DNA from 2 places in the Paenibacillus sp. FSL H8-0259 genome. Region 2 is predicted to be linked to the other one. Evidence: predicted binding sites of a transcription regulator. Region 2 holds the regulator's gene; the other holds the start of a gene.

Evidence for each region. The regulator Rex, encoded in region 2, represses fermentation and respiration genes when NADH is low (regulators of the CRP and FNR family bind a similar motif). The targets are predictions, from matches to a motif close to TTGTGAAATATTTCACAA.
Region 1: NSU01_RS14020 (DUF1641 domain-containing protein) is a predicted target of Rex. The motif match lies at 2,174-2,191, and genes of this name have one in related genera.

Annotation. Positions count from the first base shown of each region.
Region 1 covers NZ_CP150147.1:3,361,025-3,366,075, forward strand. The annotation lists gene NSU01_RS14010 (hypothetical protein) at 586-1,209, shown strand; gene NSU01_RS14015 (nitroreductase family protein) at 1,328-1,945, opposite strand; gene NSU01_RS14020 (DUF1641 domain-containing protein) at 2,271-2,708, shown strand; gene NSU01_RS14025 (NAD(P)/FAD-dependent oxidoreductase) at 2,749-3,927, shown strand; gene NSU01_RS14030 (alpha/beta hydrolase) at 4,142-4,927, shown strand.
Region 2 covers NZ_CP150147.1:5,196,722-5,201,772, forward strand. The annotation lists gene NSU01_RS22455 (DUF5590 domain-containing protein) at 16-537, opposite strand; gene NSU01_RS22460 (amidohydrolase) at 565-1,866, opposite strand; gene NSU01_RS22465 (redox-sensing transcriptional repressor Rex) at 1,853-2,506, opposite strand; gene dinG (ATP-dependent DNA helicase DinG) at 2,726-5,051, opposite strand, start outside.

The DNA of each region.
Region 1 (5,051 bases), 1.8 Mb from region 2:
AACTTGATCCAATGTAACCCAGTCGCTGCGAGGAGGGCTAAATACTCTGAACGGCTATCGGCTGTGTCAATCCGCTGACTGGCTGCTGGTATATCGAAGCAGATTTCTTGCTGAAGTGGACTGAGAAGCCCTTATTTCTCCAAAAAGCCTCATGATCAGGAGGATGCGGACTGAGTGAATCCTTTATCCTGTTCTTTTAAGCGCTACAACAAGGCGTTTCAGGACATTAACGGAATCTAAGTCCGAATGTCCTGCGAATTCGCCATTTCTTCGCCAATAACGGAATCTCAGTCCTCCTCACCAGCTGATGAGTTCATGAGCCCGTGATGCTTCAGGCAATCTCCTGCTAATCTCCAGCCAAGCTCAGGTGAGGAACAGTGCAATTGCCAAGCTTCTTAGCTCAGCATGATTTGTCCGCAGGTAGCTTCACAATCTCTAGCTTGATTCACCTGCAGGGCAAATTTGGTGCCCTGGAACAGTGCTGTCTTATAAAATGGACGGCAAAAGCGTTGCCGTTTGCTGTATAATTTACTGATTGTTATGTTGCGGTTCAGCTATCCGGGCATTTGAAGGAGGAAGAAAAGGATGAGTTTGTTTGGAGTGAGGCTTGACGGAACCCGCAGCAGGTTAATCAAGTCTTTTCTGGAGGATAATTATGTATGTGCGGGAGATCCCGTTATTGGAAATCTGGAGTCCAGCGGGAGAGAGGATATCCGCAGCACGCTGGTTGCATCCGGAGCTTATCAGGAGCAGGTGCTGGAAGAAGCTCTCAGCAGTTTAGACACGTTCGTCAACGTGATGCAGGACGGGGATTATGTGCTGATTGCGGATGAGGAATGGGTATACCTTGGCGATCTGGGTGATTATTTCTATGATGCCCGGCAGGAGAGTGTGGAGGGCGGAACTGCGCACCGGCGCGGAGTAACCTGGCTGAAGAGTCTGCCCCGTACAGCTGTGAATTCTGCAGTACAAGCACTGCTTGCTTCGGATCAGGAGGTTACCCGCTATTCAGGGGTGCTGCCTGCAGCAAGAATGGATTTGTGGCTTGCAGATTCTTCACCTGGCGATATGGAGACTGCTCATTCCCCGGCCCGTGTGGATGAAGCCACAATAGCTGAGGCGCTGGCTGTTCTGAAGGCTGCCCTGCACAGTCCCGATGCGGAGCGGCGGGAACGCGCGGCAGCGGCTATATTGCATTATGCCAAATGAACATCAGACTGAAGCTTTATCTTATAAAATCACAGCAAAAAGGTCTTCCGGTTAAGCTGCCGGAAGACCTTTTTGCTGTCAACTATTAAACAGGGACTTCGCTGGACCGGGGGTAGGCTCAGATAAATTCAACGAACTCATTAACCGGCTTGCGGTAGCCGCGCGGTCTAATTTTGTGCTTGTTGTCTTTGCCGATCGTAATCAGCATTACCGGAACGAAGTTGTCGCTGAGCCCGAGAGTAGCTTTCACCGCCTCCGGATCAAAACCGATCATCGGGCAGGTATCCCAGCCCTTGTCTTTGGCAATCAGCATGAACTGCATAGCTGACAAGGAAGCATTGCGGATTGCTTCATCCCGCTGGAAAGCGTCTTTTCCGGTGTAAGAATCATTAATAGACTGAATGGTGCGGTCATAATCCTCTTCGCTCATGGCTCCCAGCATTTTAAGTCCGCTATAGATTTCTGGAGCCTGCTGGTAGGCGTTTTTGTCACCCAGCACAACGATGACAGCCGAGGCGGTGTGGATTTTGTATTGACCGTAAGCACCTTTACGGATTTCTTCCTTCACAGTGTCATCGCTGATGACTTTGTAGTGGGCGTGCTGCAGGTTGAAGGCCGATGGAGCCAGGCGGGCCAGTGAGAACATCTCCTCCAGCTCATTCTGTGGGATTTGCACCCCTTCAACGAAATTCATAGCCGATCTGCGGGACTGAACCAATTCTGAAAAAGTACTCATAAATAATGACCTCCATTGGGATATGTATGTTGGTTAGTAAAAATCAATAGCTGATATTAATAAATAAGCTTACAATAAGTTACTTGCTTAAAATATCACAACTACAAGCGTACGTCAATGATTAAACAACAGTAAATTGTGAATTTTAGTTCAAATAGTCGATAAATTTTGAAAAAGCGAGAAAAGAAGTGATTTTAATCACAAAATAAGGCTATAAAGCCAAAAACATTGTGACATTTATTACAACCGGAATGATATAATAGTCACATAGTTTCAGTGGATGAATACTTTTAAGCAGCAATGCCATTGTAAAGGAGACTTCGATATGTCAGAAACCATTACCCAAACCCCTTTGGAACAAGAAATACCCGCAGCAGGCCTTCCCCAAGAGGATTTGCTGAATCAGCTTCTGAAGCCGGAAGTTCAGGAATCCCTGATTCTTCTGGTGGAGCAGCTGCCGCAGATTACCCAACTGGTGAATGTATTAACCAAATCGGTCGATTTCGTACAGTCGGTTGCAACGGATGAAGTATTGAAAAATGATACGGTAGGCGCAATCAAAGAGATGGCGGGTCCTGTGGTAGGCTCTGTCAAGAATCTGGCGGCTACGGTTATTGAAGCGAAAGACCGCGCGGATGCAAGCAGTGAAACCATCAGCCTGTTTGGCATGATGAAAATGATCAAGGACCCGCAGGTACAAAACGTGCTCCGTTTCATGAATGCATACCTGCAGGTCAGCGGCGAACGCCAATCCGGTAAGTAATTATTGTTCAATTCTTAATCGTAGGGATGGAGGAAATATGATGTCAAAACACATAGTTATTCTAGGTGCAGGTTACGGCGGCTTATTGAGTGCGCTAACCGTGCGCAAATATATGAGCAAAGCTGAAGCCAGAGTTACAGTGGTTAATCAGTATCCGACACACCAGATCATTACCGAACTACACCGCCTTGCAGCAGGAAGTGCTTCTGAACAGGCGGTTGCCATGCCGCTTGCCAAGCTGTTCGCCGGTAAGGATATCGATCTCAAGATTGCCAAGGTTAATTCGTTCTCGGTGGAGAACAAGCAAATCATCCTCTCGGATGGTGTAATGCTGACTTATGATGCTCTTGTTGTCGGTCTGGGCAGCACGACGGCTTATTTCGGCATTCCGGGACTTGAACAGTACAGCATGGTGCTGAAATCGGCGGCGGATGCACTGCGGATTCACGGACATATTGAAGACCGGATTCGTGAATATGCCAAAAGCGGCAATGCGGCCGATGCAACCATCCTGATCGGCGGGGGCGGCTTGACAGGTGTTGAGCTTGTAGGTGAAATTGCCGATGTACTGCCCAAGCTGACTAAGAAATATGGAGTGAATCCGGCTGAGATCCAGCTGCTGCTCGTAGAAGCCGGCCCGAAGATTCTTCCGGTTCTGCCGGATCATCTGATTGAGCGCGCTACAACCAGCCTCGAGAAACGGGGAGTTCAGTTCCTGACAGGTCTTCCTGTTACTAATGTAGCAGGCAATACCATTGATCTGAAGGACGGCCGCCAGATTGTGGCGAATACCTTCGTCTGGACCGGCGGCGTGCAGGGCAACCCGCTGATCGGTGAGTCCGGGCTTGAAGTGAACCGCGGCCGCGCAACCGTGAATGAGTTCCTGCAATCCACTTCACACCAGAATGTATTTGTAGCCGGTGACAGTGCGGTTGTGTTCGCACCGGACGGCCGTCCGTATCCGCCAACGGCACAAATCGCCTGGCAGATGGGTGAACTGATCGGTTATAACCTTTACGCTTACCTGAATGATAAAGCCTCCGAGACCTTCAGTCCGGTGAATTCCGGGACACTTGCCAGTCTGGGACGCAGAGACGGAGTAGCGATTGTCGGCGGCAATTCCACACCGCTGAAGGGTCTGCCGGCAACGCTGATGAAGGAAGCAAGCAATATCCGGTATTTGACCCATATTCACGGGTTGTTCAGTCTGGCCTATTAATTCTCTCCTAACCATCTATCCTATAGCAGGCCGCTTCCATGCGGCAGATCATCCCCTTTAACCGCCGGCAGGCAGTTGAAGGGGATTTTTCATGAATTCAGACGGTGAAAGGAGAGCTGTGTGAAATTACATAGTAAATTACTGGAAGGACCTTTATCCTGAATGAGGCATACATCCTTTATATGAACTTTTTGCGCAGCACTAGGAGGAGAAGATGATTCAGAACGGGTTTATCTGCAATTGGATGGAGGTTCAAACGGACGGGCAGGGCCGCGGATTGTATTATAAATATTCTGCATACCATGCGCCTGCTGTCATCTTTATTTCCGGATTAGGGGATGGTTGCGATTCCTGGAGCGGTGTCCAGGAGAATATTGCGCAGCATGCCTCAACCCTCGCTTATGACAGACCCGGTACCGGGACCAGCCCGGGAGTGCCGGGGCCGCGCTCCTGCCAGGATCTGGTGGAGGAGCTGTACCGGCTGCTTGCACTGCTGGATATTAAAGCCCCTTACATTCTGGTCGGTCATTCCTTTGGCGGTCTGGTAGCCAGACTCTTCGCTTGCTGCTATCCTGAGCGGACTGCGGGAATTGTACTGATAGATGCTGCAGGCGAATATAAGGAGCTTACTTATGAGCAGGTGCTGCCCCCGCAGCATATCGCTGCGAACCGGGCGTACCTGCTGAACCCTTCGCTCAATAGGGAGCAGATCGATAAGATGCAGAGCTATAAGCAGATCTCTGCTGCCCGGGGTTCCATGCCAAGCCAGGTTCCGCTGTCGGTGATAACCAGGGGGCTTGCGGATGAGGATGGATCAGACTGGCCGGCACACGCGATACTGGAGATTGAGCAGAAGAGCCAGGCGGAGTTCCTGGAATTATCTGCGGCCAGCAGACAGCTGATTGCGCCGGGTAGCGGTCATTATATCCATCATGACCAGCCCGGGCTCGTCATTGAAGAAATTATTGGGATGATACAAGCTCATTCCAATCGGGCTTAAAAACTGATATCAGCGTCTTCACAAGAACCTTCACAGTACTGGAGATTATCAGCAATCAACCGAGAAGCCGCAGAAGGCAACCTGAATACTGCCCTGCATGAAGCGCTTAGAGCTGTGAACAGAT
Region 2 (5,051 bases):
CATTCTTGCTGCCGCTTACCGGTTGGGCAGGCTGTACCCTTCACCGATGGCACTGCCGTCTGTGAAGCGATAGAAGCTGTAATAGAACCTGCCGTCCTTTTTGTAGAACAGCTGCCAGGCATATTCTCCGTTATACACTCCCGGCAGCAGCCGCTTAATCGTAATACCCGGAAGCTGGGCAGCTATAATATCACGGATTTGCGCCTCAGAAGTCCCTTTGCTGAGCTCCTCCGCGTATAAATCGTTGGCGCCTCCGGCTGGCTGGCCTTCCTTGGTAAAACGGACCCAAACCATCAGCTCGGTTCCTGCATCATTTTTTCCGGTAAGCACCCAGTATATCGCATTTTCATCCCAGACGGATTTCTGTGCTTTGGTTACCTCAGTTAAGCCGGCCCGCGCTCTGGCAATCTCTTTGGCTTCACTCCGCTCGTTCCACTGATCCTTCATAATGTAGGCATAAAACTGGCTTAGTCCGAACAGAAGGAGCAGAACCAGGGAAATCCCCAGCGGAAGCCATTTTCTCCTCTTCTTCAACATGCAGCTTCCTTTCCCTTTAAACCTGTATTACCGTTTAAGCAGTCCCTCGAACGTTTCCTGCGCTTTGCGGCGGATAGCTTCTTCATCTAGTGTCAGACATTGTCCGTGCTTCACAACCTGTTTGCCGTTCACCCAGACATGCTCCACATCCTTGGCACTGGCTGAATATACCGCATGGGACAAAAGATCGGTATGCGGCAGCAAGTGCGGCTGATCAATATCAATCGCAATGAAGTCGGCTTTCATCCCTGCTGCAAGCCGGCCTACCTGGTTCAGGAAAATAGACTGTGCACCATATTCGGTCGCCATCAGCAGCGCCTCTGGAGCCGGTACTGCTGTAGGATCACCGCTTACACCTTTGTGGATCAGCGCGGCCAGCCGCATTTCTTCGAACATATCCAGGTTGTTGTTGCTTGCCGCACCGTCCGTACCCAGGGAGACCTTAACTCCTGCTCTAAGAAGCTCAGGAACACGGGCTACTCCGCTGGCCAGCTTCAGATTGCTGCCGGGATTGTGGGATACACCAACATTGTGGCGGGCCAGAATCTCAATCTCTTCATCGTTCAGATGAACACCATGGGCGATCAGGGACGGCCGGGTGAACATTCCCAGCTTCTCCAGATGAGCGACCGGACGCAGGCCGTAATCGGCCACATTCTGCTCCACTTCATGACGCGTTTCGGACATATGCGTGTGCATCGGCAGATCAAGATCATGAGCCGCCTGGACAAACTTCATGAAAAACTCCGGAGGACAGGTGTAAGGCGCATGCGGCGAGAGCATTGCAGTAATTCTGCCGTCAGCCTTGCCATGCCAGTTCCGGGCAAAAGCAATCGCCTCCGCGAGCTTGTGATTCTGCACCTCTTCCGGACAAAGGCCAATAACACCGCGCATAAGTACAGCACGGATGCCTGACTGCTCGGTAACCTCAGCAACCCGGTCCATATGGTCATACATATCGAGGAAGGTCGTAGTGCCGCCCTTCAGCATCTCAAGAACGGACAAAGAGGTTCCCCAGTACACATCATCACCGGTGAATTTCTCTTCCATCGGCCACATTTTTTCCTGCAGCCAAGCCTGCAGTACCATATCATCGCCGTAGCCGCGCAGCAGTGACATCGCCGCATGGCCGTGGGTGTTGACGAGACCCGGCATGAACAGCAGCCGGCTGCCGTCAATAACCTCGGCATCCTCTTCAATTACAGGCTTATCTTCACCTATGTAAGTAATAAGATCATTTTCGATGGTCATATAACCGCTCAGCACCGGCTCTTCGCTGCCAGGCACCAGAAAACGCCCGTTTTTAATAATGGTTTTATTGCTGCTCATCTTCAGCTTCGTCCTTTCCGTCATGCAAATAATAAGCCAGACTCTGCAGATCCGTAGTGAAATCGGCGGCATGAATCCGGATATTGGCCGGAGTCTTCAGAATGACAGGCGCAAAATTCAGGATCGCCTCAATGCCCGAATCCACCAGAATGTCAGCAACGTTCTGTGCTTCACTGTCCGGAACGGTAATAATCCCGATGCGGATGCCCTGTGCACGGATGGTATCCCCCAGCTCACTCATCGGCTGAACAGTCAACGAGTTGATCTGCTGGCCTACCTTAGGCTCATAAGCATCAAATACAGCTGTAATCTTCATCGTATCCTTCAAGTAAGCATTGTAATTCGACAAGGCGTGGCCAAGATTACCTGCACCTACCAGAGCTACATTAATCTGCTGGTCCAGCTTGAGAATATGCCTGATCTTCTCAATCAGATAAGAGACATCATAACCAATGCCTTTTCTGCCGAAATCACCAAAATAAGCCAGGTCCTTGCGGATCTGGGCGGGGTTGAGATCAAGCTTCTGTCCCAGCTCCTGAGAAGAAACTGTTGAGATTTCACGTTTTTGGAGATCGTTCAGGAAACGCAGGTACACTGGGAGTCTGCGAACGACGGCCTCCGATATTTTATCCGATTTCATGTTTTCTCCTCCTAAAAGTTTTGATAGCATATGCTGCTTGATTCAACTTCGCAAAACTCGCTTCGTAAGCATTCACTTAGGTTTGATAGCATATGCTGCTTGATAAGCCGGTTATAGGAACCATGCTCCGGGTACTACTGCCCGTTTGGGCAGCAGCAGTGGAGCACGGGACTTCAGAACAATAATTACTTATACATAATATCAACCGGAGACGGATTATTAAACCCCGCCTTCTTCAAGCCATTCTGCAATCCGCGGAACGATCTGATCCGTCAGCATATGCTCCATCTTGGGACCGGGCAGCGAATACAGGAAATACTTCCCATAATAAGATTCGATTACCCTGGTATCATATACAATAACGATTCCGCGGTCCTGCGCGGTGCGGACCAGCCGCCCGAAGCCTTGCTTGAAGCGGATTACGGCCTGCGGGACGGACAGCTTCATGAACGGATTCTTCTTCTGTGCCTGGAGCAGCTCCGACTTCGCTTCAGCCAGCGGATGATTAGGCGGCTGGAACGGAAGTCTGACAATGGCCAGACAGGTCAAAGCTTCACCGGGAATGTCTACACCTTCCCAGAAGCTGCTCGTACCCAGCAAGACTGACGCTGTACTGTCCTGGAACCGCCGGATCAGCTTGCTCCGACTGCCGCCTTCTACGCCTTGTCCAAGCACCGCGATATCCTGCGAAGCCAGGGCCTCCTTCAGCGGATCATAGACCTGGCGCAGCATCTTGTAGGAGGTGAAGAGCACCAGCATCCGCCCGCGGGTAGCCACGGCAGTTTCTGCCAGAGAATGGACCAGTGTATCCACAAAGCGGGCATCCCCTATGCTTCCCTTGACACTCGGGAAATCACGGGGAATGACAAGCAGTGCCTGCTCACGGTATTTGAACGGCGACGGAAGCAGGGCTGTCATCAGACGGCCCTGCTCTGCAGCCTCACCAAGACCGAGATTATCTATCATGAACTGGAATGACTTATCCACAGACAAGGTGGCCGAGGTCAGGATGATACTCTTCTTCTTGTCGAAGAACAGCTCCCTGAGCTGGGTGCTCACATCCACCGGAACGGCATACATCTGCAGCGATTTGCCGCGGTAATTGCCGCTCCCCTCCAGCCAGTAGACGATATTCTCGTCATTCAGTCCCATAAAGAAACGGATCTGCTCCCGGATGGAGGCCAGGTCCTTGAACAACCCGCCGATATCCGTCACAAGACTGTCCGAAGAGGACTGGCTGTCCGTATCACGCATCTCACTGAGCATTTTATCACCCTTGCGGATGATATCACTCAAGCTGAGATGGAGTGTATTCTCCAGAGCAGCCAGCTCCTCCCACTCTTTGGGCTTCTTGCCCGGCTGCAGGCGTGCGACAAGCTGGCCGGCTTCACCGGCTCCGGCATCGCTGCGTTCAGGCAGCAGGCCGAAGAGCTTGTCGCTAAGTGTATCCCAGGACTCCTTGACGGTAAGCAGATCCGGATAGATCCGGTCGATAACACCGCTCCATTCCGAAGCCTGCTCACTGCCGGACGACTGCAGGGTCTGGCGCAGGGCAGGCAGCTGTCCGCTCCGGCTGTCCTTGTACAGACGGGTGAGCGTATGCGCCACGGTGAAATATTTCATCTGCATTCCGAGATGTTTGCCGGCAATGTCCTCCAGATGATGCGCCTCATCAATGATGAGATGCTCGTAAGCCGGAAGCAGCTGATGCCCGGCCTTAACATCTGCGAATAACTTGGAGTGGTTAGTCACCACCACATCGGAAATCCCGGCTTCATGCTTGGCCCGGTGATAATAACATTTCCTGAACCAAGGGCATGAGCGTCCCAGACAAGAGTCGGTATCACTGGCTACGGTCTCCCAGAAATCACCGCCGCGCCCGCTTAAGTTCAGCTCTTCATCATCGCCGGTCTCCGTCTGGGTCAGCCAGACCATCATCTGCGCGGCCGTAAGCGCTTCTTCCCTGGGACTTGTGAAGTCCCTTTTATTAATTCTATGTTCAAACTTACGGAGACACAAATAGTGTCCTCTCCCCTTAAAGATCGCTGCCTTGAACGGAAAGGGCACAACACTCGTCAAAAGAGGGATGTCGCGCTCACGCAGCTGATCCTGGAGGTTGATCGTATGCGTGCTGACCATGACCTTCTGATTACTGCGGACACTGTGATAAATGGCCGGAAGCAGATAGCCCAGCGATTTGCCGGTGCCGGTTCCTGCTTCAATCAGCAGATGCTTATCCTGATCAAGCGCCGTCATGACCTCCTGGATCATCAGTTCCTGGGCTTCACGGCTCTCATATTGCGGAAGGGTGTCCTTCAGACGTTTGGTTACCTCTTCCATATACTCCCCGAAGGTAATATTCTGCAGCGGGTTGTCAGATCCTTCCTCCCGAGGCGGAGCCAGCTCTGCCCAGTCGCCTACAGCAAGGGCCAGCTGCCGGTAGAAGGTCAGGTCTCCTTCCGGCTGGAAGGTCTCCATTTCGCGCTCACGCTGCAGACCATCGAAATACCAGGCCAGGTCACTGTCTTCATCGGCGAACAGCTCA